Regions from separate parts of the Agarivorans albus genome, predicted to be linked through region 1. Evidence: predicted binding sites of a transcription regulator. Region 1 holds the regulator's gene; each other region holds the start of a gene.
The links. The regulator LexA, encoded in region 1, represses DNA repair genes until DNA is damaged. The targets are predictions, from matches to a motif close to TACTGTATNNNNATACAGTA.

Region 1 (7,852 bases):
AAGGGTTTACGTTCTTTTTAATGTGATTTTATACAGTGTTATTTGGATTTTCAGTTTTTGCCCAATAAACTTGTTTGATCTTTGCGCGTCTTGCCTTGAGGTGGAAAAATTACAAGAGTAGTATCAATAACTTAGCTTAGTGTTGAAATAAATAATAGGTTTATTAACTGTGCATGCGCATTTTGCCCAAAGGTGTATTGAGCCTTTTTCTTGTTTCTTCATTAAATTCAAAAGATTAAGTATGCGCGTTTTCACTGGTCTAATGAGGTAAACGCACATGCGCAATATACAAATGTTATAAGGCTAAAAGGTTATGGTTAAATCATCTAAAGCAATTTTCTTAATTAGCACATTAATCTCATTGTTAGTCTGTTCTGGTATTTTGTATATTACTTGGCAACACAACCCTCAATGCGAGTTTCATTGTAACAACCAAATAAATTGGTTAGCGTGGTTGCCTTACGGTTTGATTTCAGGTGCTTTAAGTTTTTTGTTAATTGTAGGCTTAGCTTTTGGCGCTAATACATTAATAAAAGCATTGGTTATAGCGCCATATAACAAGGCAATTAAGCGGGACTAAAAACAGTTTGCTTAGTTTCGCTTCGCTTCACATTTTAGCAAACAATTTTTAGCCCCTTATTGGGGCGTTATATGTATATAGAGGAAGCAAAGATGGATTTCCCTAGTAATGAAGATTGCTATGATGCAATGTACCAATTCGCTTCTTACTACATGGAAGGTGAAGTGAAAGAAAAGTGGTTGGATATAATTGTTGATGGCCTTAAAACTGGCAGAAGTGCGCCAGGGAAAGGATTTCTATACGATCTAGACAAAGCGATTAAAGTGTCTGGAAAACCTAACATGCCAAAGCGTAAAGAGCTGTATCAGCTTATTTGTGAAGCATCAATTTAATACACATAACAAACGCATCAAGTCACCGCTGAAAAGCGCGGTTGGGACATCAAAACTACCGGCGATTTAGTTTTGGTGCTTCGCAAATTTTAAACCAATCGCCGCTACGTTTTGCTGCCCCTTATGCGGGCGTTAGAGTACAGGTAGGGAAATTGCGTAATCGACGATTTTTCAACGTTAGTAAAGCTGAGAATGAAGCCTTAAGCGCACAGTTCTCAGCTGTGGTTTCTGAACTGGAAAGCCATGAAGCAAGAGCCGTTTCCGTGTTTGACCATTGGCTCTCACAAAATGAAGCGCTGCGTGAATTGGACGATGTGCCTGGTTCTGTGCAGCAAGAAAGAGATGCTCGTTTGCACCAATTTGCACTGGAGCTTACGGCTCAGTTCAATGGCTTCCTGGTGAAGTTCATCGGTCGCAATAAGCAACGCATCACTTTCAGAAAGTTCGCAAATGACCATGGGCGCGCTAAATCCGTGAAGCCCCTGTCTTACAGGTACGGAGACATGTGTCGTTTTATCGTGGTTCTGCCAGATCTTGATGCTGTTTATGTGGAAGGCAGCGACTTCACTCACCACATCTTTGGTCAGGAAAACAAATATCTGAATGCAGTTCAGCAAATCGCACAAAACACCGGGCTGCATGTACTCTAACAAGGCAAATCAGCAAGCACTCGTCGCTTCGCTCCTCGCGTGGACAAAGGCCACAACGCTGCGAGCCGCTGGCCTTTGCCCCTGTTTGCGGCGTTATGTGTAATGGAAGCTTCGGTGTTAAATCATAATTCAAAGTTTCAAATAATTAACTTTATCGAACAACACAAATTAAATGGTGTTATGAATAACACTAAATGGAATAAGCTGTTTCATGATCTTAATGAAGTCGATGAACTAATAAGTTTCAAAGTTACTTATATTGATGGTACTACTTGGCCAGAGCCAGAAGCCACTTTTCCATTTACGTCAGAGTTAGCTCAAATATGGGGTAACTTCTTGGCTCTAGAATTCATTGATATCAATGCCAAAATTAGTCACTCTAGAGGCGCTTTACTAAACGATGAAGTAGTGGATCATATTGGTAAAATAATTCAAATATGCATTGATAACTCAGCTAAATTCTCGATAACAGAAGAAGGTGTTAGAATTTACGGGTATTTAAGACATAGCGACAGCGTCCAATTATACAATTACACATAACAAGCAGTTAAAGGATTGGACGTCTAAAGTTTGGCTGACGTTCGTTCCTCACAAATTATAGCCAAGCTTTAGCCGCCCCTTAACGTGGGCGTTATAAGCCTAAAGGTACATATGAGTAATCTTCAGCATAAATGGATGTTCGGTGGGGCAATTCTGCTTGTTGCAATTTCAAGCCTTATGATGGCTACTGGCGTTATGAAACCTTGGAATCCAATACCAATTTATCAAGTAATTCTTGCTTGGATCGTTTCCTTTTTCTATTTGTTATTTATTCCAATAATTTACCTGATTGAATTTAAGCTAATCTCTCAAAGTAAGCACTTTCTTAAAATTGTAACGGGCTTAACATTTTTGCTTTCACTTCTAAGTATCAAATATTTTTGGGTCTCTTGGGAATACGGGTATAAATATCAAGGTGAGTTACACACTAAAATAGTAGCTATAGAAAATTTAGTTGGATTTTCTGGGGTATTAGGAATTTGCTTCTGGGCTATCAAAAAAGAGAGTCAAATCGCAGGATATGTCGCCAACTTATTATTTTTTTCTATATTAGCTTGGTGTGCATTTCCATATTTAGGCTAAATGCCTTAGTGTAATCGGCTTATAACAAGTCGTTTAAAAGGACAAAAAACAGTTGGCTTTTGCTCCTTCGTCGCTTATTTTAGCCAACAACTTTTTGCCTCTTAACGAGGCGTTAGGTATTTATCAAGAAGGAGTCTAAATTTTGGTATCAGTTGTATTGTGGTTAATAGGATTAATAGCAATTATATTTTATGGTGGAAAGAGGGTCTATGCTCTATACAAAGCAGAGAAGCCACCTAACGGAGAATTTCTTAAGCAAGGAACTATTCTAATTTTTTACTCAACGTTAGTGGTAGGTGCGGCTCAATTTTTAAATGATGCTACAACTACTTATAATGTTAATACCCCTGAAGTTTCCCAGTTCTGGATACTTGTAGGGCTTTTTGCTTCTTACCTAAAGTATTTAGCTCCTTTTGTGTTTGCTGCAATAGGTGTAAATATGGTTTCTCATTCATTGGCAAATAAAAATACCTAACAAGGCCATTAAGAGCGGACCCGCAACAGCTTGCTCGGTTCCGCTTCGCTTCACATTTTAGCAAGCTATTACTTGTCTGCTTATGGCGGCGTTAAGTGCAAAGCCCCAAAGTCTCAAAAAACGTAGAGCTTGGGTAAATAAATTGCAGTATGTATCCATTCGCAAAATGGGCGGGTGCTTCAACAGGTTCGGTGTTCATACAGCCTGCTAAAGCGAGATGGTGGTGCCCAGGCATAGCCAATCGCATTCCAAAGGTTGGGTAGTTAGATCCTCCACAATTCGTCGTTGTAGGTTGGCTCAATCTATCAAATACGTGCGGTATTTGTAGTGCTTTCAAATAGTAGGTTTTACCTGCATACTGCGGTCAAAAGGGCAGTTTTTTGTTCAATGGTATTGTCCACTTAACAAAGCCATCTTGCATCGCCCGCAAGCGGGCTGGACAAATTTTCCGTGGTTCGTTTTGTGCTTTTCGCTTACGCTGGCACAAATCAAACCACTCCAAATTTGCCGCAAATGGCGGCGTTATGTGTATAAGTACAGGAGTTATATCAAAGTGAATGACGCAAATATCGAAATGGTCTTGGCTTCAATTATTAATAAATCTAAAAAAATAGAATACAACGATAATAATGGTGAAATATATATTCACTTGAATAACTTGGCAGTGGGGCAACGTGACTGCATCGTGACACTAGGTCAATTAAAAACGAGTATCGAATTATCATTAAAAAATTAGATTTGTTTGCCAAACACACATAACAAACAAATCAACGAATGGACTTAAAAAGCTTGGCTCAGCTCGTGGCTCGCTTTAATAGCCAAACTTTTTAAGCCCGTTATTTGGGCGTTATGAATCAGGTGGAAATGGATAAAGTAATTGTTTCAATTTATCTTTGGATAAAGAGGTACACGCATCCACTCAGGGTTTTGGGAGGCGTGTTTTTTGGTTTCGCATTATTAGCTGGGGTATTTTTGGATTGCGGGTAAAGAGATTGAGCCAGTAGCGTTCCTACTTGGTCTTTTATCATCGCTATTCCTCGCTAGTCCTTCGGTTGCTCAATACTTTGTACCAGACAGAAAAGCTGTACGTGACATGACTTTTGAAGAGGTACTTGATTTTATAACTACAACAGATGCGAAAGTTGACTGGAAAGGAATATCTACGGATTGGTCAAGTGAATATTTCCTAACTGAAGACCCACGCCTTAGGTTTAGAATGAACTATCTCGAAGATGGTTTACAAAATAGCAATTTTGTTGAGCCTTGGGCGAATTGTCATGCAGATACTAAAGCTCGAGGTTATTGGTGTGATTTGTATTATGACGGCTCTTTTATCGATAGGTTGATCTTAGTCGCTGTTGATGGTGGTCGTTCCTTACTTCCAGCTCCTGAAGCTGGAACACTTGAAGTTCTAAAATACAATTATTGTGTTGCTGAAATACACGATACATTGAACACTCTGACAAAGTACATGAAACGTTCAAAGCTAGCTGTACGAGATTCATAACAAGGCGTTAACACCAACTGTTCCATACTTTCGCTAATCCGAAACACCATTGAATAAGTCATCACCCAAACACGCTTTTGTCCAAAAGTGAGTTAGACTCTTTGTATCCTTCTTTTACCCTAACTTCTATCTATTTGTGAAGTACGTCCCTAAATATGGGGTGTAGTTTTAAAGTAGCGAAAAGAATTCCAAAGAAACTGAAACCTACAATAAGTCACTGATTTAGATAAATCCTTGCTTCATTGCTCATGCTGTATATACTAACAGTGTGCTGTATAAACTTACAGGTAGACTATGAAGCCCTTAACACCCCGTCAAACAGAAGTATTTGAATTAATTCGTCGTCATATTTCCGAAACGGGTATGCCGCCAACCCGTGCAGAGATCGCTAAAGAATTAGGCTTTCGTTCCGCTAATGCGGCAGAAGAGCACCTAAGAGCACTTGCTAAGAAAGGGGCTATTGAGATGATCCCTGGTGCTTCGCGTGGTATTCGCATTAGTGAAGAGTATTTGCCAGCCAGCGCTAATGAGCCAGTAGCCGAAGACTTAGAACCCGGTTTACCTTTAATTGGCCAAGTGGCTGCCGGCGAGCCTATTTTGGCGCAGGAGCATGTAGAATCGCACTATGCGGTAGATGCTAACTTGTTTAATCCTCATGCTGATTATTTACTGCGGGTGCAGGGAATGAGTATGAAAGACATCGGCATTATGGATGGTGACTTGTTAGCAGTGCACAAAACCAATGATGTTCATAATGGACAAGTAGTGGTGGCACGTTTAGAAGACGATGTTACAGTTAAGCGTTTTGAGCGCGACGGTAAAATGGTTTACTTGCACCCAGAGAATGAAGAGCTCTCAACTATTGAAGTTGATTTAGAATATCAAAGCATCGAAATCGAAGGCTTGGCGGTAGGTATTATTCGCACTGCCGATTGGATGTAAGCCCTATATAGCAATAAGTTCCGCCCTTTTTAAGCCCAAATCAGCCCGATTTGGGCTTTTGTCGTTAGCATCACATCTTTTGTGTTTATCCATAAAAATCTCAACAATATATTTACATTTCTTTAACTTAGGGGTTAATTTATAAGCAGTAGCTTGTATTTAGCTGTTGCTGTCTACTACTTTTGGGGTGGGGGATTTCCCTTTTTCTGCAGCTACTTTCCTAGTTTGGAGAGTTGTTGTCGTTGGCTACTAGCAAAGGAGAGCGCTGTGGGCCGATGGATTCAGCTAATAATGCTGACATTCTTTTCGTCGCAAGTATTTGCGCAAGAAATGTCATTCAACTTACGTCCGGGTGTTACCGCCATTAGTGAGCAGGTTTATGGCCTGCACATGACAATTTTTTATATTTGTTGTGCTATTGGGGTGCTGGTGTTTGGCGCCATGTTCTGGGCTATTTTTCATCATCGCAAATCTAAAGGGGCCAAGCCGGCTCAATTTCATGAAAGTACCAAAGTAGAAATTATTTGGACCATCGTTCCTTTCATTATATTGATAGGGATGGCGATTCCTGCCACTAAAACCCTGCTGGCCATGGAAGATCCTTCCGATGCCGATATCACGATTCAAGTAACAGGTTCCCAGTGGAAGTGGCATTACAAATACTTTGACCGTGAACTGGAATTCTACAGTGTGCTGGCATCTGATATGGATGAAGTTAACGGCAAGCTGGAAAAACGCAAAAACTACTTGCTTGAAGTAGACCGTCCGCTGGTATTGCCCATCGATAAAAAAGTACGCTTTTTGATGACTTCGGAAGATGTTATCCACTCCTGGTGGGTACCGGATTTTGCAGTTAAAAAAGACGCCAACCCAGGTTTTATTAATGAGGCTTGGACCATCATTGATAAACCCGGCATATACCGCGGCCAGTGTGCTGAGTTATGTGGTAAAGACCACGGCTTTATGCCGATTGTGGTTATCGCTAAAACGCAGGCCGATTATGATGTTTGGTTAGCCGAGGAAGAAGCCGCTTATCAAGCCAAGCAAGCTCAAGAGTTAGAGCTGGTTGCTATGACTATGGAGCAAGACGAACTGATGTCGCTGGGCAAAAAAGTCTACGACAAAAGCTGTGCGGCTTGCCATCAAGTTAACGGTGAAGGCTTACCAGGTGTGTTCCCTGGTTTGAAAGACAGTCCAATCGCTATTGGTGATGTGGGCAAACATATTGAAGTAGTTGTGAATGGTGTACCGGGCACTGCGATGCAAGCCTTTGGTAAACAGCTAGGTTTAAAAGAGCTGGCTGCCGTAATTACTTACGAGCGTAACGCTTGGGGTAATGATACCGGTGATTTAGTGCAGGCCAAGGATGTTGTGGCCGTGCAAAACGCAGCGCAGTAGGGAGAGAGATAATGAGCACGATTAGTGACGTTCATGCTGACCATGATGAGCACCATCACGGTGCCCCGCGCGGTTTAATGCGTTGGGTATTAACCACTAACCACAAAGACATTGGTTCAATGTATTTGTGGTTTAGTTTTGCCATGTTTATTACCGGTGGCGCGATGGCGATGGTGATTCGCGCCGAGCTGTTCCAACCAGGTTTACAGTTAGTAGAACCTAACTTTTTCAATCAAATGACCACCATGCACGGCTTAATCATGGTGTTTGGTGCAGTAATGCCGGCCTTTACCGGTTTGGCTAACTGGCTGATTCCGATGATGATTGGGGCGCCAGATATGGCCTTGCCACGCATGAATAACTGGAGCTTTTGGATTTTACCTTTTGCTTTCACCATGCTGTTAGCCTCGTTGTTTATGGAAGGTGGTGGCCCTAACTTTGGTTGGACTTTCTACGCGCCGCTTTCTACTAACTACAGCCCAGACAGTACCGCTTTGTTTGTGTTCTCGGTGCATATTATGGGGATTAGTTCGATTATGGGGGCGATCAATGTGATTGTTACCATTATGAACTTACGTGCACCCGGCATGACTTACATGAAGTTACCGCTGTTTGTATGGACTTGGTTTATCACTGCATTTTTGCTGATTGCTGTGATGCCGGTATTAGCGGGTGCAGTGACCATGGTGCTTACAGATAAGTATTTTGGTACGTCGTTTTTTGATGCTGCTGGTGGGGGAGACCCCGTATTGTTCCAGCACATATTCTGGTTCTTTGGCCACCCTGAAGTTTACATTATGATTTTGCCGTCATTCGGCATTATCTCGGCGATTGTTCCAGCCTTCT
Region 2 (7,852 bases), 360 kb from region 1:
ATTGCTAGCTTGGAACAAGTGCAAGAACACTTAAAGCATCTTGATGGCGTTATGCTAGGCCGCGAGGTTTATCAAAACCCTTACCTATTAGCGGATGTGGATCAACAGATCTTTGACGATCCGCAGCCAGCATTAAGCCGCCATCAAGTGGCTGAGTTAATGCTGCCATATATTGAAAACCATTTGGCACAAGGCGGCCGTTTACAGCATATTAGCCGCCACATGCTGGGGTTGTTCCAAGGTTGTGTGGGAGCGCGTGCTTGGCGTAGGCATTTAAGCGAGAATGCGCATAAGAAAGGTGCTGGCATTGAAGTGATGCAAGCCGCAATGGACTTAGTTCCAGAGCATCAAGAAGCCTAGTTAGCTTGCTTACTTGTTTAATTGAGGCCGCTTTATGCGGCCTTATTATTATCTGGCACAGCCCTTGCTATCACTACCTGCGAAGAGTCAGCTTTTTGTCAGGAGTGCAAAACAATGGAATTTTTAGGACGTTTAATCGCCCGCTGGGGCATATTAGACATTTTTATGGCGTGGGTGCTTACCGCCAGTGGCATGTTACTGGTTATTCCCAAGCAGTGGTTACCTGAAGCAGGCTTAAACGCGCAACTGAGTATGGTGTTAACTATTAGTTGTGTAACGGGCTTGGCTTATTTTCTTAGCCGCGGGTTGTTGTTGATTATGACCAGTATTACGGGAGCCGTTCAGCATCGTCGAGAATTACAACGACTCGCTTCGATGATCTCGTGTTTGGATCATTCTGAGCGTGCTATTTTACGCGAGTTTATTATTACTCGTCGCAGCGTATTAAGTCTGCCGTTAAAAGAGCCTGCCGTAGCAAACTTAATGGAAAATGGTGTGTTAAAGCCAATGAATGATCAACATGTTCACGAGCAGCGAAGCAATGTGGACATGATGATAAATTTAGCGGCGCGGCCATTATTGAGTTACAAAGCTTTAGGCTTACCGGTTGGTAAGTTAAACGAAGAGCAAATTGAACATTTGAAATCAATTCGCCCTCGCTTTTTACAGCCAGATTACAAAGCAAATCGTACTCACTCTGGGAAACTATTTAGGATCCGTGCCGGTGATACCGAAAGCCAAACGGCAGCGTAGTTTAACTAGTACGCTGTTTTAGATAACCCGCGTAATCGGGGACATCTACCGAAAACTCCTGATTAAAGTGACGGCTGGCCAAGATAAATTCAGCCGTCGCTTGGTTGGTAGCCATTGGTATATTCCATACCGCAGCCAAACGCAGTAGCGCTTTTACATCAGGGTCATGCGGAACCGCGTCTAGTGGATCCCAGAAGAAGATCATTAAGTCTATTTTACCTTCCGCAATCATTGCGCCTAATTGTTGGTCACCACCCATTGGACCGCTTAACAAGGCCTCTACTTCAAACCCTTGCTGTGACAACAGTGTGCCGGTGGTGCCTGTTCCAAATAGTTGATGTTTAATTAAATCTTCGCGATGATTTTTCGCCCAGTTAATTAACGCCGTTTTTTTATGGTCGTGGGCTACCAATGCAATACGTTTGCGAACGTTCATGGTGCGGGTGGTTGTATCCATGTTACCTCTTAAATACGATTAGTTTGAAAGCGTTTACTACAGATTATGTTACTGTTTGTATTTACTATTAGCTAGCAACAGCCAGCAGATAATCAAGGTGGGATAACAAAAACGTGTGCGGTAGCGTAATGATTGGCGGTGAATATGAAATACGACAAGCCGTAGGTGTGGATTCGTTATTTCTAGATTTTGGCGAAACCAAACAGTATCGCCCTAGCGAGTCGTTGCCAGCTTTGATTATTGAGCAGGAAACCCTGCGTTGTAAGCCTTTTATCTGGGGAATAAAGCACCCTCAACATCCCCAACTTGTTATTAATGCTCGAGTAGAAAGCGCTGCTAATAAAGCTATGTTTCAAAACGCCTGGAAAACCCAGCGTTGTTTACTGCCAGTAAAAGCGTGGCATGAATGGCGTAATCAAGAACGTTTTGAGTTTAGTTTGGAGCATCAAAATGTATTATTGCTGGGCGGTTTGTATTTGCAGGCTCCTGAGGGAAAACAGCACTTAGTTGTTCTTACTCAAGCTGCAGCGAGCGCTTTACAGCAATATCATCATCGCATGCCTTTGTTGTTTGAACTTGAGCAAGGCTTGCGCTGGTTGGCCGGGGATCCTTGTAAATATAAGGCGGAGCAGTTTCATTATCATGTGTCGAGCAATAGCCCACAGATTAGCTTGTTTTAGTTGCAAGTATATTTTGTCGCATCAAGTTTCTAGGAGTGATTGATGATTTACATTTTTGGTTATGGCAGTTTAATTGATGCAGATTGCAGACAGTGTACCTTTCCTGGTGAACATGCGTATGCTGCGCGGTTACATGGCTACCAACGTTATTGGAGTGGTTTGAAAAGCGCTGATGACCGTTCCGCTGTTGTAATTACCCCCGATAATAATGCTAGTGTGAATGGGGTGCTGATTCCTTTTGATGAAAGCTTCTTGCCTGAACTGGATAAACGCGAAGAAGATTACGATAGAGTATTACTCGATGTTTCACAGCTTGATCTCTTAGATACGCTGCCAAAGCCAGCGGTTAAAATATATACCTATGTGGCTAAAGAGTATTGGCATCCACAGAGCAATAGCCCTATTTTACAGTCTTATTTAGATGTGTGTTTGCGAGGGTGTTTGGCGGTAAATGAGCAATACGCGCGTGAGTTTTTGCTTTCGACCAATTATTGGGTAAGCCACTGGTTAGATGACCGTCATCAACCTATTTACCCAAGGGCCATTAATATGGATGCTCTAGCCTTAGAGCAAATTGATTCGATACTAAATGATATGGCGCATTTGGCTGATTACAACCCGGTCGCTCATAGCTAAGAATTTGGGCATAAAAAAAGGCGCCTAAGGCGCCTTTTTTAGCTTCTATAAACGTAGTTTACAGTACGTGTACAGAAGAAGTGTTAGTAGTACCAGAAGGTACTAAGGCACCAGATACCATCACTACGATGTCGCCTTTGTTTGCAAGGCCTGATTCCATCGCTAAATCTTTACCAAGCGCGTAGAAAGAGTCAGTGCTTTCAATGCTTTCAACAACGTGAGGAATAACACCTTTAGTTAAGCAAAGTTGAGCAGCAGTTTTAGTGTTAGTAGTAATTGCTAAGATGTTAGCTTGTGGGAAGTATTTACGAACAGATTTCGCAGACTTACCACCTTCAGTAGCAACAACAATAAGAGGAGCACTTAGCTTCTCAGAAGTTTCTACAGCACCTTTACATACCGCTTCAGTGATGCGTAGTTTACCGCTATCACGTGCTGGATCTAAGTTAGAAGGCATTACTGCGTCAGTACGACCACAAATAGTTGCCATAATAGATACAGCTTCTACAGGGTATTTACCTTTAGCAGACTCACCAGAAAGCATTACTGCATCGGTACCGTCTAGGATTGCGTTAGCAACGTCGCCCGCTTCTGCACGAGTTGGACGTGGGTTTTTGATCATTGAATCAAGCATTTGAGTTGCAGTGATAACCAACTTACGTGCACGGTTACACTTCTCAATCATCATCTTCTGAGCGAAGATTACTTCTTCAACTGGGATTTCAACACCTAAGTCACCACGAGCAACCATGATGCCGTCAGAAACTTCTAGAATTTCGTCGAAGTTATCTACACCTTCTTGGTTTTCGATTTTAGAGATGATTTGGATCTTCTCGCCGCCATTCTCTTTAAGAAGTTGACGAATTTCTAGTACGTCTTCTTTCTTACGAATGAATGATGCTGCGATGAAATCAACACCTTGCTCACAACCAAAGATTAAGTCGCCTTTATCTTTAGCAGAAAGAGCAGGAAGTTGAACGATAACGCCAGGAAGGTTAACACCTTTGTTTTCGCCTAAGTCACCGTTGTTAAGAACAGTACACTTAACTTCGTCATCAGATACTGCGATAACTTCCATTTCAATTAGGCCGTCATCTACTAGGATGATGTTGCCTACTTTCAAGTCAGCAGCAAAACCAGGGTAAGTTACCGCTACGCGAGTTGCATCGCCGATTACAGTTTGGTCTGTAGTGAAAGTGAACTCTTGACCAGCAACTAGGCTAACGTCTTCGCCGCCAGCTAGTTTAATAGTGCGGATTTCTGGACCTTTGGTATCCAATAAAACAGCAGCAGATTTGCCAGTGTTCTTAACAACTTCACGTAGGTTGTTGATGCGAGTGCCGTGCTCAGCAAAGTCGCCGTGAGAGAAGTTAAGGCGCATTACGTTCATGCCTGACTCAACTAACTTAGTTAGCATTTCTACCGATTCAGTTTTTGGACCAATGGTACAAACTATTTTGGTTTTCTTCATTGAAGTGACTCTCCGTTAAGGATGCTAGTAAAAAATCTGCGCACATTATACAAGATTGATCACAAAAGGATATGTAGAAAAATAACTACAAATCCGAATGTCGATCAAAATAATGTCGATTTATAATTCACAAATGTGGCTTGTTAATTGTGCAATTTTGTAAAAGCTCGCTGTTTTGCTCATTATTTGAGCATCTAGCAAGTATAAAAAAACCTCGCCAAACTGCGAGGTTTTGATGCGATTTTATCGCTTATTCAATTTCACCACAGAAACGATAACCTTCACCGTGGATGGTGGCGATAATTTCTGGTGTTTCCGGGATCGACTCAAAGTGTTTTCTGATGCGGCGAATTGTCACATCAACTGTACGATCGTGTGGTTTAAGCTCGCGACCAGTCATTTTCTTTAATAAGTCTGCGCGGGTTTGAATTTGTCCCGGGTTCTCAACAAAGTGCAGCATAGCGCGAAACTCACTACGTGGCAGTTTGTAAGTCTCTTGGTTTGGACTAACTAATGAGCGACTATTAATGTCTAAGGTCCAACCGTTGAAGCGGTATTCTTCAACCGTGCCTTTATCTTCACTAGCTACTTGACCATTTACGGTACGGTTAAGTAGGTTGCGAGCTCGAATAGTTAATTCACGTGGGTTAAATGGTTTGGTGATGTAGTCATCGGCACCAATTTCCAAGCCAAGGATCTTATCTACTTCGTTGTCGCGTCCGGTTAGGAACATTAATGCAATTTGCTCACGGTCGCGCAACTCACGCGCTAATAACAGACCATTCTTACCAGGAAGGTTAATGTCCATGATAATTAAGTGAACAGAATGCGCTTCTAATACGCTGTTCATTTCATTGCCGTCAATCGCTTCGAACACATTGTAACCTTCGGCTTCAAAAGTGCTTTTTAGCGTATTACGAGTGACCAGTTCGTCCTCGACAATTAGAATATTTGGTGTCATGGTCTTCCCCAATGCTGTTTAGAATAAAGTTGGCTTGTGAACAGGTAGCGCTATATAGAAGGTGAGGCAATGGCTACTTATTCATCCATGTTGAGTTTGTGTTAAAACTCGTTGAATGGCAAAAAAATAGACAAATAGTTTGTCTAAAACGCGTGATAAATCAGCGTACGAGACCTTCCACATGCATTGTTCGTTACAAGCAGTAAACATATTCTATGGGCTTAACAGTGATATAACAACTTGAGTCTGAAAAAAGCTTACGTTTTCTGCGGTGCTTTTGATTCAAATCAATCGAAAATTGCGAATAAAGCGAATTTTACTAATCAATACTGAAAATAAACTACATGTTTAATTTGTATCAAAACACCATTTTTCTGGCAAATACCGACTTTAAATATCAAGAACTTGCTGTTATCACCGCGAGTAATCCTGATGGTGTGACGCGAACTCGACGATTTAATCACTGGCTTGACTGTCATTTTATTTCATTTTTGCAGCGTCATCAGTTTCGTCACTTTTGGGTATTTGCTGGCTCAAGGGATCTAAATCATTACGAATATAGTGCAATTGTTGACTGCTCGTTAATTGATGCTCAACATATTGCAAAGGCTTTCAGACAAAAGGCCTTTTATTGGTTAGATAACGAATGTTACCTTTACGACACTAAGCGTTTAGCGAGCGCCCATTCTAGCCTCGGAGAAATACCGCCCCGCTGGTTTAATAACCCTTGGGCTTACAACAAGATGATAGAGGACTATCACTATGCAAGATCTACTACCGGAACTGTGCGACCTATATCCAACTCAAGTTAAATTACTCGAGCCCGTTTTCCAGATTTATGGAGCTAAAAAGCTGTTTCATGGCCAAGTGGAAACCGCTAAATGTTGGCAAGATAACAGCCGAGTAAAAGAGTTATTGGCCAGCCCTGGTGAGGGGAGGGTATTGGTTGTTGATGGCGGAGGAAGTACCCAAAGAGCCTTAATGGGAGATCTCATTGCAGACTCTGCTTACATACAGGGCTGGGCGGGCGTGGTAATTTTTGGTGCTGTTAGAGATGTAGCTGCCATTAACACTATGGAATTGGGGGTTAGGGCATTAGCAGCTTGCCCAATGAAAACAGAGCGTAAGGGCTTGGGGGAAACAGCCGGGTCAGTAAGTTTTGCTGGCCAAACTATTCAGCCGGGTATGTACTTATATGCTGATGAAAATGGAATTTTAGTGAGTGATCAAGCGTTGCAGTTGCCGGAAGGGTTTGCTTAAAAGCGATAGCCTAAACCAAACTGCACTTGTTGTTGCGTCTCTTTATCTTGTTGAGCCTCAACTTGATAAACGGCTTTCACATCAATGTTCTTCAGCAGGTGGTAGGTGCTAGATAGTTCTAAGCTATGCTCAGTATTGTCGTACTTGGGTTGGTGAACTTGCACGAGTTTACTTTGGATAGACAAGCTTTTTAAGGGTTGGTAGTTAAGCCCAGTTGAAAGGTTAAAGCCTTTACGTGTGGCAATGTCGTCGTATTGGTTGTTAACCCCAGCTTCAACGAACAAAGATAGCTCATTGCGAAGCTTGTGTTGATAACCACCGTTGAAAAACCACGAATCAACATCATTGGATTCACCGGTACTCACAAATTGGCTGTTGTTGTAACCAGTGATGTACCAATTTTTCACCTGGCTACGTGACGATAGCTGAACGTGTTCGCCATCGCCGTAGCTTAAGCTCATTTCATTTTCTACTTCAGCAGCCGCTAAAGAGCCGCTGGCAATAACAAGCACAGCAGCAATCGAATGCTGGAATAGTAACTTAGCCACTGCCGTCTCCTTGTTATTATTTTTCTTAGTAACAGTAGTATGGTTGATCATCACTTTAAGATCATTGTGGATCTTCAAAAATTTGCAGAAAGCCCAATAAATGATTTTAAAGCCAAATTTTCTAGCACAATCGTCTAGCGGTTAATAAATCGACGGCGTCTTCTGTATGGATATACGTCTTCAAACTGGCCGTTTTTAATGTTTTGCTGCAGATCTTGCCAAAAACTGGCTTGAAAAAGCTCTGCATGTAACTCTTTAAATACCTGTTTAACGATGGGTTTTCCCAATAAAAAGGTGGCAAATTCCTCAGGGAAGATATCGTTAGGTCCCACCGAATAACAGGGTTGTGCCGCCCATTGATCTTCAGGATATTGAGATTTTGGAAACTCTCTAAAATTACATTCCGTCATATAGGAGATTTCATCATAGTCGTAAAATACTACACGACCATGACGGGTGACCCCGAAATTCTTAAACAGCATATCTCCGGGGAAAATATTGGCAGCAGCTAGCTGTTTAATGGCATTGCCATACTCATCAATAACTTGCCGAGTTTGCGCTTCGTCAGCTTGATCCAGGTACATGTTAAGCGGGATCATTTTCCGTTCTGTATATAAGTGTTTAATGGTGATGGAATCTCCCTCGATATGCAGCACCGAAGGCGCAACCGCTTGCAGTTCATCTAGTAAGCTCTGGCTGAAGCGCGCTAGTGGAAATTCAACGTTA
Region 3 (7,852 bases), 2.1 Mb from region 1:
AGTTGTTTCTGCTCTTTTTCATCGCGCTGAGAGATCCTCGCTTTTTCATTAAGACTTACCGACTTCATATCTTTGTCTTTACGATAATCAGCTATATCACTAATGATGTATTGAAACTCTGGATCATTTGCAATGCGAGCCTGATGCTTTTTATCTAAAGCTTCAATATAAGGGCTAACATCGCCAAGCAACTTATAGTTAGCCGCTTTAATTTTATCCCAAGGCAAAGCATTATCTTCAACGCTCTCTCCCGTTTCTTCCGGCAACAAGGCAGAAGGATAAGAGATATCAGGAATTACGCCGCGATGTTGAGTACTACCACCGTTTATACGGTAAAACTTAGCAATGGTGTACTGCACATGGCCAAGTTCATTTTCGTACAAGTCGTAAATTCGACCTAAACCGCGGTGCTGCTGCACAGTACCTTTACCGTAACTTTGCTCTCCAATAACAATGGCTCTGCCATAATCTTGCAAGGCAGCGGCAAAAATTTCAGATGCTGAAGCGCTGTAACGGTCGATTAGAATAACCATTGGGCCACTGTAAGTGACTGAATTACTAGTATCGTTGTTTACCGTAATTCGACCAAGCTGGTCGCGCACTTGTACAACTGGACCTTGTGGAATGAATAAACCGGTTAATGCGGTAGCTTCTGTTAATGCTCCACCGCCGTTGCCACGTAAATCAACAATCAAAGAACTGATATTCTCTTCGTCTAATTTACGTAACTCTTTGCTGGCATCTTCACTCAAATTTACATAGAAACTAGGAACATTAAGCACCCCTACTTTCTTGCCTTCAATTTCTATTACTTCGCTTTTCGCGGCGCGGTCTTCTAGGCGAACTTTGTCGCGAACGATATCAACGATTTTAGTTTTACCATCTACTTTGCCACCTGATGCAAGTATCTCAAGGCGAACAGTAGTGCCTTTTGGACCTTTAATTAGGTCAACTACGTCATCTAATCGCCAACCAATAATGTCAACGATTTCATCTTCACCTTGAGCAACGCCAACAATTTTGTCTTCTGGACCTAATTGGTTGCTCAGCGCTGCAGGTCCACCAGGAACCAAACTTCGAATCACGGTGTACTCATCTTCACCTTGCAGCACTGCACCAATGCCTTCTAATGAAAGATTCATTTCCATTTTGAAGCGTTCTGCAGTGCGGGGAGAGAGGTAACTAGTATGTGGTTCGATGGCGCGAGAATAAGCGTTCATTGCAGTTTGGAAAACATCTTCACTGCCGGTTTGCACTAAACGCTTAATCGCACTGTTATAGCGCTTGGCCAATACTTCGACAATTTTGTCGTGTTCGCGGCCTGCTAACTTTAAGTTTAGCGCATCGTATTTTACTTTTAAGCGCCACAGTTCTTTAATCTCAGCTTGTGTTTTAGGCCAATCAGCTTCGCTGCGATTAAATTGAAACTGTTCGTCTTTAGTAAAATCCATTGGCTCGTCGAGCACTTGTAAAGAGTATACTAATTGTTGGTAGCGACGCTTAAGCGACAGGTCGAACATGGAATAAAGCGGTTCCAATCTGCCAGCTGGTATGTCTTGATCTAGGCTGTAGCGATAACGTTCGAAGCGTAAGAAGTCTTCTTCCAAAAACAAGCTACGGTTGTAGTCAAGTTGCTGAATAAACTTGTCGAAGATTTCGCTTGATAATTCATCGTCGAAAGGAACACTGCGGTAGTGAGAGCGGGTATATAAAGCGCTAATTCTTTTTGCCGCTGTAGCATGTTGGCTTTGCTGGCTTAAAGTGGGTAGCGCATCTTGTCCTAATGTAGGCGTTTGAGCCAACAACAGAGTTGAGTAACTAAGCGTTAAAAAAAATAGCCACAGACGGCTCAAATATTTCATAGGCACCTATCTCACTACTAAATCAATTATGCAACGATATGTTCTGCTTTAACTTTAACTAACATACCGCTTTTAAGTGTAACAGCAATGCCATCTTTTGTTACTTCTGAGATCTGACCCGGCATTGGTGTTTTTCCAACCAATACACGAACTTCCTTCCCTGCAACTAAATCTTTACTGTCGATTTTTTCAATCGGCTTCTTCTCTGCTGCTGGTTTGCTGTCGCTAGTTTTAGGTTTACTAGTACGCTTGAAATCAGCTTTTGGTTTACGTGCAGCAGCTTTGTTTTTGTCAGCTTTTTCAGCTTGAGCCTTTTTGTTAGCAAAGGCTTTATCTTTGCTTTCTTTTAAGGTCTTTTGTGCATGTTCTACATGCTCTTGTTCAATTTCTGCGCCCTCTACTCCGTCTAAATCAACGCGTTTAGAGCCAACTTTTACGCCATGTAGGTAACGCCAGCTAGACGTATATTGACGCAGAGCAGAACGTAGTACGGTATTACTTACTTTCTCGTCTTCTTTTAGACGTTCAGCTAAGTCCTGAAAAATACCAATTTTAAGCGGCTTGGCTTCACCTTCTGTAGAAAAACAGTTTGGGAATTGTGTCGCCAAATATTGAATGACTTCTTTGCTATTTTTCAGTTTGTTAGTTTGTTCCATGATGACCTTTCTTATACATCTTTACTGGTACAGCGACAGGGCTGATTTCGGCTATTATAGTGAGCGTATATTGAAAAGCCATTAAAAATGCACATCACTTAGTTTATTTTCCAACACCTTAACTAAATACTCGATGCCAATTTGGTCACTTGGCTCGAATCGATTAAGACGTGGACTATCAATATCTACTACGCCAAACAGTTCACCATTAAGGTATAAAGGCACTACGATTTCTGATTCGCTAGCACTATCACAAGCGATATGCCCCGGAAACTCATGCACATTTTCTACACGGAAGGTTTGTTGCTGCGCAAAGGCCGAACCACATACGCCTTTACCAACTTGTATTGAAGTACAGGCAGGTTTACCTTGAAATGGCCCCAAGAACAGCTGTTTTTTGGCTTTATCGGCTAAATAACACCCTACCCAGTTAATATCTTCTAACTCGAGCCATAATAAGGCAGAAAAATTTGCCAGATTAGAAATATAAGGTAAGTCTTTATCTAACAAAGCGTCTAATTGCTTACTTAGTGTCAAATAACGAGAAGATACATCTGTCACTGCATTACTCCTCGTCTTCTATCATCGATGCATCAAACTCCTGACCTTTAAGCACTTGTTGCAGTGCATTTCGCTGAGAAGAAAGGTAGAAGCCTAAATTCTCGGCTTGTTGCTCGTTCATCTTAGGTTCTGCATGCTTTATCATTAATGTAAGCTGATCAGCTACGTCTAACATTTTGTCGTAATTGTCGGCTTCTTTTTTTGAACTAAAAGTCATTTTCTCTACACCGTTACGTTCGACGACATATTTAATAATTACAGCCACCGCTGCCTCCATTTACTGTTTTTATATACAGGGTAGTATGCACCATTCACTTTTAAACTACTAGTGACAAATTTTTACAGCATAGTTAGCCTGACTTAGCTAATATGTAGTGTATGAAATCTTCTGAGTTATCAAAGCTATCCATCTGCCCGAGTTGCGATTTGTTGGTCGACACCCAAGCACATTGTAGGGCTGGAAACGTATTAATATGTCCACGTTGCAAACACACACTTGCGCGGGGGCGTAGAGCCCGTTTCTCTAGCCAATTTGCCTTAGCGTTAACGTGCTTGATTATGGTTACGCTTGCTAACACTTATCCGCTGTTGAGCTTTACATTCCTTGGGATCCCCAGTTCAGCCAATATTCTACGCGGCACCGTGTTGTTACTCGAAAACGGCTATTATTTGGTAGGGTTCAGCGTGGTGCTAGCTAGTTTCATCGCACCAATTCTGCTATTCAGCTTAATCTGTTATACCTCTTTGTCTTTAAGCAAAGGCTGGAAAGCCCCCTTTTTGGCAACAGCACTGCATTTTCAAGACGATCTTATTCACTGGAGTATGATTGAAGTCTACATCGTTAGTTTTTTGGTAGCTTTGGTTAAACTAGTAGAATACGCAGATATCGATTTGGGCTATGGGCTTTGGTGTATCTGCATCACCTTGCTACTTTCTACCCGCCTAATTCAACGTATAGAGCCAGCGGAATACTGGGAGCGTTATGTACACATCCGCTAAACAGCTAGGCTTAAAACAATGCAGGCACTGCAAACTGTCAATGCCCGAGGAACAAAGCCACTGTCAGCGCTGCCATATGCGAGTGCATTCACGAACCCCTCAAAGCATGCAAAAATGTTGGGCTTTTATCATTGCCGCTACTGTAGGACTGTTCCCAGCTAACTTAATGCCAATAACCGTTTTAAGTACACGCGGTGCCCCCCAATACGAAACCATTATGTCTGGCGTGATCAGCTTAATTAAAGACGATATGGTAGGTATTGCCATAGTGGTATTTGTCGCCAGTATTGTGGTGCCTGTAATGAAACTTGTCGGCCTGGTTGTTATCTTATTGAGCCTGCAATTTAATTTGAATCTGAACAATCGACAACGGATTGTTATCTATAGAATAATTGACATTATTGGTAAGTGGTCAATGCTCGACCTTTTTGTTCTGTCTATCATGATTGCAGTATTTGAACGAAATAATTTAGTAGGCGTGGAAGCAGGACCCGGCGCCACCGCATTTGGCGCAGTAGTATTGTTAACACTGTTCGCAGCAAAATCTTTTGATACAAGACTAATTTGGGATAAACAACTTGAATAACGCTAGTAAACCGGAACTTAAAAAAGAGAAGGTAATCTCCCCTATTTGGCTGTTGCCCATTTTGGCTGTGCTGTTAGGCGCTTGGCTACTATTCAAAGCTTGGTCTGAAGCAGGTGTGAAAATCAACATTGTGTTTGATAGCGCAAAAGGTATTACCGCTGGGCAAACTCAGTTGTTTTACCAAGGTCTAGATATTGGCGTAGTGAAAACGGTAGAACTTGCACCTAATTTAGAAGGCGTAATTGTAGTTGCAGAAGTTAAACGAGAAGCAGAGCAGTTACTAAAAGAAGATAGCCAATTCTGGCTAGTAACGCCCAAAGCGTCGATTACAGAGATTAGCGGTTTAGACGCGCTAGTATCTGGTAACTACATTGAACTAAACCCCGGCAAAGGTAAATTTAGCGACGACTTCGTTGCACTTAATGAACCTCCTAATATTATTAGGGGTAACGGTTTAAATGTACGCCTTACATCAAACGATTTAGGCTCTCTAAATATTGGCTCCCCTGTTTACTTCAAAAAAATAAAAGTAGGAGAGGTACAACGTTATCAATTAAATGATCAACACCATGTAGAATTTGATATTCAAATCAAACCGCAATTCTCTCATTTAGTGAAAATTGATACTCGGTTTTGGAATGTAAGCGGTTTTGAGGCTGATATCTCTCTCGATGGGATGCAAATCTCTAGTGAAAGCCTAGCCAGCGTGATTTCCGGTGGCGTCAGTTTTGATAGCCCCGTTCAATCTGCTATTGCAGATAAAGGACAAAACTTTACCCTCTATGACAATCTTAAAGACTCTCAACGTGGTAAAGCTATTCAAATTACCATGCAGCAGCAACATGGCCTTGCAGCAAACCGCAGCAAGCTAATTTATCGCGGTGCGGTAATAGGGTTTATCAATGATATTCAAAATACCGGAAGCCACGACCATTTTTTAGCAAAAGCCTTGGTCGAGCCTAAGTATGAAGATCTGTTTAACGATACAACCCAATTAGTCCTGATAAAGCCTGAAATAGGATTAAACGGAGTTAAAAATCTTGGTGCGCTAGTTGGTGCAAAACAAATCGAAGTGATTGCAGAGCAAGGTGAGCTTCAAACTGAGTTTACCCTTACCACATCACCAAAGCCTCCCGTTGGAAGCAAGTCCATCAGCTTTACCACTAACAATGTTAAGGGTTTAGCAGTTAACAGCCCGATCGTTTACAACGGGCTAACCATTGGTAAAGTGACTGAAATCGACTTAATAGATCGCAGCTTTGAGCTAAAAGCTTTTATTCAGCCTCAATATACCAAACTACTTACCCAAGGCAGCCGATTTTATAACCAAAGTCCGCTAACTGTGGAAGCTGATCTAAACGGAATAAGTTTTGAAAGCAGCGGTCTGAGTGGCTTTATAAACTCCCCAATCATATTGATGCCCGGACATAGCAATGCTCTCAGTAAGCAAAGTCAATATGCCCTGCATCACAACAAACAAGCTGCTCAATTGTCTAAAGCAAAAATAGAGAAACCTTTATCGCTGCGCCTAAATACTGATTATTTAGGGTCATTAGGAGAAGGGGCGCCAGTTCTTTTCAGACGAGTACCGGTAGGAGAAGTTGAGCACTACAGCTTGTTAAAAGATGGTAGCATTGACCTAAAAATTAAAATCTTTGGCAACTATCGACACTTAGTAACGGATAACAGTCGATTCTGGCACGCATCAGGACTGGAAATTAAAGCCAGTTTAGAGGGTTTGTCGGTAAACAGTGAATCACTTAAATCACTGGTGATGGGTGGTATCAGTTTTGATCACTTCGAAGAACTGGCTAAGGAAAGTATCCGAACTGTTCATAAAACTAAACAGGATGCAACTAAGCGTCATTTAGCGATTAGCCTAACAACTAACGATAGCCATGGCCTCTACAACAACATGCCGATTAAATACCAGGGGCAGCAAATTGGTAAAGTCACCAACTTGCAATTCAATGATAGCCTTTCCGAACTACAAGCAGATGCTGAGTTGGACTTCCCCTTTTATAGAAACTTCGCCCGCAGTGGCGCCCTATATTGGCAAGAAACAGCCTCTATCAGTCTATCTGAAGTAAAAAACTTAGATACCTTGGTAAAAGGCGATTTTATTAATGCCCTTCCGGGAAAAGGTAAGCCCTCACAACAGTTTGTTTTACAAAAACAAGCACCAAATACCGACACAAATGCTTTACAGATTTGGCTTAGCAGTAGCCACTTTGGCTCCTTAAAAGTCGGCAGCCCAGTACTATATAAGCAGTATCAAGTAGGTTTTGTTGATGATGCAAAACTGGCTATGGATGGCTCAAAAATCTTAGCTCGCCTGAACATAAACTCAGCATATCGCCACTTAGTGCGAGAAAATAGTGTCTTTTGGAATGCCTCGGGCGTAGATGTAAAACTTGGCCTCGGTGGCGCGAACATTCGTCTTGATTCAATGGAAACACTATTAACTGGCGGCATTGCGTTTGCGACACCCGATGAAGAACCTACAGCTAAACCAGCAAAGGATCAGGATAAGTACGAACTACAGCCCATTTATGATGAAAAATGGTTACAATGGAGCCCTTCCATTGAGCCATAGAAAATCTGCATTTTGACCAAACCAATAATTTATCCAGCTAAATTCATAGAGCGCATTGAGATAGATCTTCCAAGCGACTTGAGTTTAGCTGGCTTCAAAGCTATTTGTCAGCAGCCGATGCGCAGAAGCATTAGAGTAAATACGCTTAAAATAAGCCTCGAGGCATTTTTAAGCTTAGCCAAAACCAATCAATGGCAGCTTGAGCCCATACCTTGGTGCGAGACTGGCTTTTGGATTACCCGCGAAGATGAGAGCTTATCGCTTGGTAACACCGCTGAACACCAAGCAGGTTTGTTCTACATTCAAGAAGCCAGCTCGATGCTGCCGGTAAGCGCCCTATTTCACTGCTTTCAAGCCGAAGAAGACTGTTTGTTACTAGACGCAGCTTCCGCCCCAGGGTCAAAAACAACACAAATGGCAGCCATGCTTCAAGGTAAAGGTGCAATAGTTGCCAATGAGTTCTCTGCTAGCCGAGTTAAAGTGCTTAGTGCCAATTTGTTACGTTGTGGTGTAACTAATGCGGCTGTAACACACTTTAGTGCTGAAATTTTTGGTACTTGGATGAGCGAGCAGTTTGACGCTATTTTGCTAG
Region 4 (7,852 bases), 2.2 Mb from region 1:
ACAGTGGCAATGGACGCTTAAGGAGCATTTACCCCATATAGCTGAGCCACAGGCTAACTCTCGCTTAGGTTTATATTTTGAGCAATTGTGGCGGAGCTTAATTGAAGCACACCCAGAATGGCAGCTACTCGCCGATAATGTCGCTGTGCAACAACATGGGCGAACCCAAGGCGCTATCGATTTTTTGCTGGTAAACCATCAGCAGCAACAAATAGAGCACTGGGAGCTAGCGGTGAAGTTTTACCTAGCACGTAATGCTTCACCTTGCGCTTCTGATTACTTGGGGCCCAATCAACAAGACAGACTAAGCAATAAACTCAGCAAATTACTGCTCAAGCAAATCCCTTTAGGTAAACACCCACAGATCCAAGCATTAGCCAAAAACTATGCTAACTACTCTTTTAAACAGCGCATTGTGTTGCCCGGGTATTTGTTTAGATTAGGCAATGATAGCCACCCCACTCCACAAAATTTGCATTGGTATAGCCTAACTCAATGGCAGGCAATGCAAGCTCAAGGGTGGTATATATTAGCTAAGCAGCAATGGCTTAGCCCTAACACTTATCCACTAAGCAAAGCAGGTAATGTAGTAGATGTTTCACGAGGCCCTGTACAACTCTACTTACCAGAGCAAGCAAAGCAGCAGGAAAAGCGTATCTTTGTTTGCCCTGATGATTGGCTCACCAGGGCAAACAATATTAAGAGCTAGTTTTACTGTTCTTCAGATGAATACTCTCGCATCATCTCTTCAACGGTTTCAACCATATGTTTACTGCCACAGAAGAAGGGAACCCGCTGATGCAGCTCTTCTGGTTCAATATCCATAATACGAGTAAAGCCATCACTGGCCTTGCCCCCTGCTTGCTCAATCAAAAAGGCCATCGGATTACATTCATACAATAAACGTAACTTCCCTTTAGGTGCAGAAGCCGTTGAGGGGTAGATGTAAATTCCGCCTTTTAGCAAGTTGCGGTGAAAGTCAGACACCAAAGATCCAATGTAACGCGAGGTATAAGGTCGATTGGTTTCTGGTTCAATTTCTTGGCAGTACTTTAAGTACTTCTTAACCCCAGTTGGAAACTTAAGGTAATTACCTTCATTGATTGAGTAAATTACCCCGTCATCAGGAATGGTCATATTCTCATGAGAAAGGTAAAACACGCCTAACGATGGATCACAGGTAAAACCATGTACCCCATGACCTGTGGTATATACCAGCATCGTCGATGAACCATATACCACATATCCTGCAGCAACTTGGCGATGACCCGGTTGCAAAAAGTCCTCTAATACTGCTGGCGCACCACAAGGGCTGATACGCTTATAAATTGAGAAAATGGTCCCAACCGACACATTTACGTCAATATTTGAGGAACCATCTAAAGGATCCATTAGCACAACGTATTTACTGTCGATAGAACGAGCACTGTCAAAACTAACAAACTCATCTTCTTCTTCAGAGGCTACGCCACAGACCTCACCACGCGCTTCAAGCGCCGCTTTAAATTTCTCGTTCGCATATAAATCTAATTTTTGTTGCACTTCTCCTTGCACATTTTCTACGCCAGTAGCGCCGATAATATCAACTAACCCTGCTTTGTTGATCTCACGGTTAACTACTTTAGCGGCTAAACGAATAGCCCCTAATAGCTGAGTAAGCTCCCCTGTGGCATCGGGAAACTGGTGTTGTTTTTCTATTATGTATTCACCAAGAGTTATCATTTTAATCCCTATTTATTAGCACGCTTCCTATGAAAACCTTTTCAGCCTTCAATGTTATTTTGCAAGTATTTACGAAAAATTACTAGCACATCAGTTTAATTGTCATACATATAAAGCAAAAAAAACATTTGCAAAATCTCCAAACAAAGAATACTGTATATTCATACACTGTATAAAAAAACAGTTAAACTTCGACATTGACTTAGAGCATGGAGCGAACAATGGCACAACAAATTGAACAACTGCTACAAAGCAACAAGGTATGGCAAGGCAGCCAATGGCAACACAGTCATCTTGACGTTCATTCAAGTGGCTTTGCACAACTCGACCAACAACTACCTAACCATGGTTGGCCACAGGGCGGCATCACCGAGGTGCTGTACGAAAAACATGGCATTGGCGAGTTACAATTATTGCTTCCTGCTCTAGCTAAGCTTAGTCAACAATCACGCTGGATTATTTGGGTTGCACCACCATTTATGCCTAATGCCCCTGCACTACAACAACACGGCGTAGATATTAGTAAAGTCATTGTTATTCGACCTGAGCAGTGTAGCGATGCCCTGTGGACCATTGAGCAAGCATTAAAAAGTGGCTCTTGTAGCGCAGTATTAGGCTGGTTAGACGGCTTAGATTTAAAAGCCAGCCGCCGCTTGCAGTTAGCAGCAGAACAAGGAGATTGCTTAAGTTATTTATTTAGACCGCTACAGCAACAACAGCAAAGCTCTAGCGCCAGCGTAAGAATGGCCTTGCACCCTAGCAAGTCACCAGAACACATTAACTACCATCTGCTAAAACGTCGTGGTGGCGCCCCGCTCTATGAGCAACACATTCCACGACTTAATTAATGCCGATGCCTTTTATGCAAGTGCAACATGTATTGGATTTACCTTGATTTTCCCCAGCTCGCGTTGGACCTACTACAACGCGAGCACCCTAGCCAGCAGGCCTTGGCAATACACCACAACAAACAAATTATTCAGTTAAACCAAGTTGCACATAATTTGGGGGTGTATTTAGGCTGCTCACTCAATACGGCTTATCAGCTGGCACCTCAGCTCTGCTTATACCAACAAAGCGATTTATCTTGCGATGCTTACTTTATGGGTTTAGCTCAACAGGCTTTGCACTATTGCGCTCAAGTCGCCACTCACCCCGATAATGGCTTATATATAAGTGGTGCCGGTATGCATACCATTTACCCTAAACCAGAGCAGCATGTGTCTAAGTTGGTACAACACTACCAGCAACAACAGCTTAACTTTCGTATTGCCCATGCCCATAGCGCGATAGCTGCCCGCTGGTTAGCTCGATCACAAGATATTAAGCAAGCAGGATCGGGAATTACTCAGCTAGCAGATTTACCACTGAACTTTAGCGACTTACCCTCTCACCAAATCACGGCTTTACAAGCGATGGGCTTATATACCATTAAACAGCTTAATGGTTTACCTCGGCCAGAGCTGCGTAAACGTTTAGGCGAAGATAGCCTAGCGTTACTCGATCAAGCTAATGGGCGATTAACGACTCCACTACGCTTCATCACAGCACAAGCCCATTACCAGCAACGTTTTCCTTTATTAGCCGAAACCCACACAATTCAAGGTTTAATGTTTTCACTGAAACAGGCTTGCCAGCATTTTCAGCAGTGGTTAAGACAACACCAGCTTTGCAGCAATATATTGGTCCTGCACTTAAATTTTAGAGATAAACCCAGCGAACAAATTATCTTAAAAAGTGCTCGTTTATTACAAACCAGCCAAGATTGGCTAGCACTATTTCGCTTAAAGTTAGAATCTACTCGCCTAGCAGCTGCGGTGATTGAGTTTAGCCTAGATTGCCAAGCTCTTTATCCCCTTGGTCACCAAATCACCGGTTTGTTTGAACAACAGCAACCCATTGGTGATAGCTTGCTGTTTGACCAATTAAGTGTGCGTTTGGGCGAGCAAGCAATTAGCCGCTTAAGCTGCCAAGCAGATTTTCGCCCCGAATTCGCCAGCCAATACCAGCCTTTGTCTCGGCATGAGACACTTAATTACCCTAAACAGTTTGCTCGCCCTTGCTGGTTACTGCCGCAGCTAAAACCCATCAATATTGAACATTACACCCTACTCTCTGAGCCCGAACGCATCGCTAGCGGGTGGTGGGATGAACAAAGCATTAACCGAGATTACTACATGGCGCAAAGTCCCAATCAAGGTCTGGCTTGGGTATGCCAAGAAAAAAAACAGTGGTACCTGCACGGCTGGTTTGCCTAATGAATAACACACTTTTCGCCGAGCTTAATGCCCAGAGTAATTTTAGTTTTTTATACGGCGCTTCACACCCAGAAGAAATGGTAGAGCAAGCCCATCGTTACGGCTATCAAGCCATTGCCATTACTGATGAATGCTCATTAAGTGGAGTTGTTCGAGCTCATCAAGCCGCCGAACCATTGGCCATTAAGCTTATTGTAGGTAGCCAGTTCACCACCGATGAACAATGCCAATTGGTGGTTCTGGCTAAAAATATTAAAGGTTATCAGCAACTTTGTCGCTTTATTACTCAAGCAAGAAAGCACAGTAAAAAAGGCAGTTATCAAGTCACACTACAACAATTTGATCAACGACTTAACCAATGCTTACTCTTGGTTAAAGCCACTCCTGCGCTACAAGCAATACACCTTAAACAGCTGCAGCAATTATCTCAAAACCTCTATTTACTGTTACATAACGACTTATCTCAACCCACTAAAGTGCTAAATAGCTATCGGCAATTAGCCAAGCAACACGCAATACCCTGCCTTGCATCCATTAACCCACGCATGCACTTGGCTAATAGAAAGCGCTTAGCCGACATTCTTGACGCTATTCGCCAACACAGCACAGTGCAGCAAGCCGGTTTTTTATTAAGCAGTAATGCCGAACGTCGCCTATTACAGTGGCCTCATTTGCAACAGCGCTACTCTAGTGACGAATTAGCCCTTAGCACTCAACTTGCTGCGCAATGTTGTTTTAGTCTTAATGAGATCCGCTACCAATATCCTAAAGACAATGTACCGGCGGGTTACAGCGCCCAGCAATATCTGCGAGAACTTGTTGAAACAGGCATACAACAGCGTTTTGGTGAGCAGCTTTCTGCTGAACTACGAGCACAAATCGAACATGAGTTGAGCTTAATTAGCGAGCTAAATTACGAACACTACTTTCTCACTATTTACGATATTGTGGCCTACGCACGACAGCAAAACATTCTCTGCCAAGGGCGAGGCTCTGCCGCCAACTCAGTGGTGTGTTATTGCTTGCATATTACCGAAGTTAACCCCAGCCAAGTAGGTTTACTGTTTGAGCGCTTTATTTCTAAAGAACGTAATGAACCACCAGATATCGATGTCGATTTTGAACACCAGCGCCGCGAAGAAGTCATTCAATACATTTATCAAAAATACGGCCGTGACCGCGCTGCTTTAGCTGCCAGTATTGTCACCTACCGCACCCGCAGTGCAATTAACGAAATAGGCAAAGCCTTAGCTATTCCTGCGCATATACTACATGGCCTTAACCACAATATTGATTGGCGTGATGGCAGTAACTCAACCAGCCAAAAAATTGTTCAAGCTGGCCTATTGCCAGAAGCCAATGCACGCAATTTTGCTGAACTAGTGGAACAACTACGCGGCTTTCCTCGTCACTTGTCACAACATGTGGGCGGTTTTGTTATTGCCCAAGACAAGCTGTGTGACTTAGTCCCCATAGAAAATGCCGCCATGGCCGATCGCACTATCATCCAGTGGGATAAAGATGACTTAGAAGCACTACATTTAATGAAAGTAGATGTACTGGCTTTGGGAATGTTAAGCGCCATTCGCCGCTGCCTTGCCAGCTTAAGCCAACGAGAACAACGCACCATTAGCCTTAGCGATATTCCACAAGATGATAGCGCCACTTACGACATGTTATGCAAAGGCGACAGTGTGGGCATTTTCCAGGTTGAATCTCGCGCACAAATGAGCATGTTGCCACGGCTAAAACCACGCAACTATTATGATCTAGTGATAGAAGTGGCGATTGTTCGCCCCGGCCCAATTCAAGGCGACATGGTGCACCCTTACTTGCGCCGACGTAATGGCGAAGAGCCGGTAGATTACCCTAGCCCAGAAGTAGAAGCCGTATTAGCGCGCACCCTTGGCGTGCCAATTTTTCAAGAACAAGTAATTAAGTTAGCCATGGTAGCAGCAGGATTTAGTGGCGGCGAAGCAGACCAACTGCGTCGCGCTATGGCCACTTGGAAGCGCAACGGCAAGCTAGCCTACTTTCGCGATAAACTCATCAACGGCATGCAACAGCGCGGCTACCCTGTCGCATTTGCTGAGCGTTTATTTTCGCAAATTCAAGGTTTTGGTGAATACGGCTTTCCCGAGTCTCATTCAGCCAGTTTCGCCTTATTGGTTTACATTTCATCTTGGCTTAAATGCCATGAGCCAGCGGCATTTTGCTGCGCACTGCTTAATAGCCAACCCATGGGCTTTTATAGCCCTAGTCAATTAATTCAAGATATACAACGCCACGGGGTGAGTATTCTGCCCATCGACATTAACCAAAGCGATTGGGAACATAGCCTCGACTACAGCCAAGATCCTAAGGGCGCAATTAGATTAGGATTAAAACAAGTAAAAGGACTAAACAAACAAAAGTTTGCTCGCTTATTAGCAAATCGACCAAGCCAAGGTTTTAACCAACTCAGTGAATTAACCCAGCAACTCGACAAAACCAGCTTAGAGTCTTTAGCCACTGCCGACGCTTTTGCCTGTTTAGCTGGGCATCGCCACCAAACCCGCTGGCAAATGAGCGGTACCGAGGCCCCCTTACCGCTATTTGCTATGCCCAAAGAAGCACCGGTAAACTTAACTGCACCTAGTGAAATAGAAGATATTCGCCAAGACTACCACGCAACTGGGGTTAGTTTGCGCCGACATCCACTGCATTTATTACGTGAACACCAAGCATTAAAAAATTGTTACTCACAAGCGCAATTGCATCACTGTAAACACGGTCAGTTAGTTAAGGTGGCAGGTTTAGTAGTGGGTCGACAACGGCCAGGTTCTTCAGCCGATGTCACCTTCGTCACCTTAGAAGATGAAACGGGCAACAGCAATGTGATAGTCTGGTCAGCAACGGCTAAAGCGCAGCGCCAAGCTCTTATTTCTTCTCGTCTTCTAAAAGTACACGGACGATTAGAACGCTGCGATGAAGTGATACATATTATTGCAGGGAAGCTTGAAGACTGTTCGTGGTTACTCGCCGATTTATCGGTACGCTCGCGAGACTTTCGCTAAGCATGCGATAGATAAACAACAGCAAATAGGACAACAATGTTAGACCGTTACGCCATAAAAATTATAAAAGCACCATTAGATTACAGCGCGAAACAACTCGATAATGCCGGTTTAAGCGCCAATCAAATTACCCTTATTGGTTTTTTTATTGGTTTAAGCGCCATCCCTTTTCTCGCTTTTCAGCAATACCATGTTGCCTTGGCGCTTATTTTACTCAACCGGACTTTTGATGGCTTAGATGGCGCATTAGCGCGCCGACAAGGTTGCAGTGATTTTGGCGGCTACCTCGACATTGTTTGCGACTTTATTTTTTACTCCGGCATTGTGTTAGGTTTTGCGCTAGCAGCTCCCGAGCAAAATGCCGTTGCGGCCAATGTACTTATTTGGACCTTTATGGGCACCGGTTCAAGCTTCTTAACCTTTGCAATTATGGCCGCTAAACGCAACATTAATAACACCGTGTATCCGCATAAGTCTTTGTATTATTTAGGTGGCTTGACGGAAGGTACAGAAACTATCGCCACCTTTGTACTATTTTGTTTGTTCCCGCAGTACTTTGCTAAGTTGGCATTTATATTTGCTGCTTTATGCAGCATTACCACGGTAACTCGAATACTGGCAGCTAAAGCCACATTTACCGACAATGGCGGCACTAACAACACCGCTGCGTAAACAAAAAAACCGGTAATACTCTGTATTACCGGTGGCAACTTGCCAAACTAAGCGTCAAAACAATAACAGGCAGAAATTATCGTTCACCAAACACTTAGCGGTTTATGTAACTTAACAACGCGAATCACTGCGCTAAGCCTTAGC

Region 2: the regulator LexA is predicted to act here: its motif matches at 1,620-1,639, upstream of K5620_RS03605 (SOS response-associated peptidase family protein).
Region 3: the regulator LexA is predicted to act here: its motif matches at 3,358-3,377, upstream of K5620_RS11385 (YebG family protein).
Region 4: the regulator LexA is predicted to act here: its motif matches at 1,874-1,893, upstream of imuA (translesion DNA synthesis-associated protein ImuA).

The regions. Positions count from the first base shown of each region.
Region 1 covers NZ_AP023032.1:387,945-395,796, forward strand. Annotated here, with positions in the region: gene K5620_RS01785 (P-II family nitrogen regulator) at 673-912, shown strand; gene K5620_RS01790 (hypothetical protein) at 1,065-1,562, shown strand; gene K5620_RS01795 (DUF6678 family protein) at 1,677-2,102, shown strand; gene K5620_RS01800 (hypothetical protein) at 2,214-2,684, shown strand; gene K5620_RS01805 (hypothetical protein) at 2,827-3,159, shown strand; gene K5620_RS01810 (hypothetical protein) at 3,713-3,895, shown strand; gene K5620_RS01815 (hypothetical protein) at 4,253-4,666, shown strand; gene lexA (transcriptional repressor LexA) at 4,961-5,608, shown strand; gene coxB (cytochrome c oxidase subunit II) at 5,900-7,006, shown strand; gene ctaD (cytochrome c oxidase subunit I) at 7,018-7,852, shown strand, end outside.
Region 2 covers NZ_AP023032.1:744,612-752,463, forward strand. Annotated here, with positions in the region: gene dusA (tRNA dihydrouridine(20/20a) synthase DusA) at 1-360, shown strand, start outside; gene K5620_RS03595 (super-infection exclusion protein B) at 475-1,113, shown strand; gene K5620_RS03600 (methylglyoxal synthase) at 1,115-1,570, opposite strand; gene K5620_RS03605 (SOS response-associated peptidase family protein) at 1,684-2,250, shown strand; gene K5620_RS03610 (gamma-glutamylcyclotransferase family protein) at 2,293-2,886, shown strand; gene pykF (pyruvate kinase PykF) at 2,945-4,357, opposite strand; gene arcA (two-component system response regulator ArcA) at 4,608-5,318, opposite strand; gene K5620_RS03625 (DUF3293 domain-containing protein) at 5,663-6,130, shown strand; gene K5620_RS03630 (putative 4-hydroxy-4-methyl-2-oxoglutarate aldolase) at 6,081-6,578, shown strand; gene K5620_RS03635 (hypothetical protein) at 6,575-7,126, opposite strand; gene aceK (bifunctional isocitrate dehydrogenase kinase/phosphatase) at 7,261-7,852, opposite strand, start outside.
Region 3 covers NZ_AP023032.1:2,475,803-2,483,654, forward strand. Annotated here, with positions in the region: gene prc (carboxy terminal-processing peptidase) at 1-1,862, opposite strand, end outside; gene proQ (RNA chaperone ProQ) at 1,889-2,518, opposite strand; gene K5620_RS11380 (GAF domain-containing protein) at 2,600-3,079, opposite strand; gene K5620_RS11385 (YebG family protein) at 3,084-3,344, opposite strand; gene K5620_RS11390 (paraquat-inducible protein A) at 3,638-4,078, shown strand; gene K5620_RS11395 (paraquat-inducible protein A) at 4,062-4,664, shown strand; gene K5620_RS11400 (MlaD family protein) at 4,657-7,260, shown strand; gene rsmF (16S rRNA (cytosine(1407)-C(5))-methyltransferase RsmF) at 7,273-7,852, shown strand, end outside.
Region 4 covers NZ_AP023032.1:2,616,996-2,624,847, forward strand. Annotated here, with positions in the region: gene K5620_RS11970 (DUF1853 family protein) at 1-709, shown strand, start outside; gene fbp (class 1 fructose-bisphosphatase) at 712-1,722, opposite strand; gene imuA (translesion DNA synthesis-associated protein ImuA) at 1,944-2,570, shown strand; gene K5620_RS11985 (Y-family DNA polymerase) at 2,598-3,980, shown strand; gene K5620_RS11990 (error-prone DNA polymerase) at 3,980-7,036, shown strand; gene K5620_RS11995 (CDP-alcohol phosphatidyltransferase family protein) at 7,073-7,708, shown strand.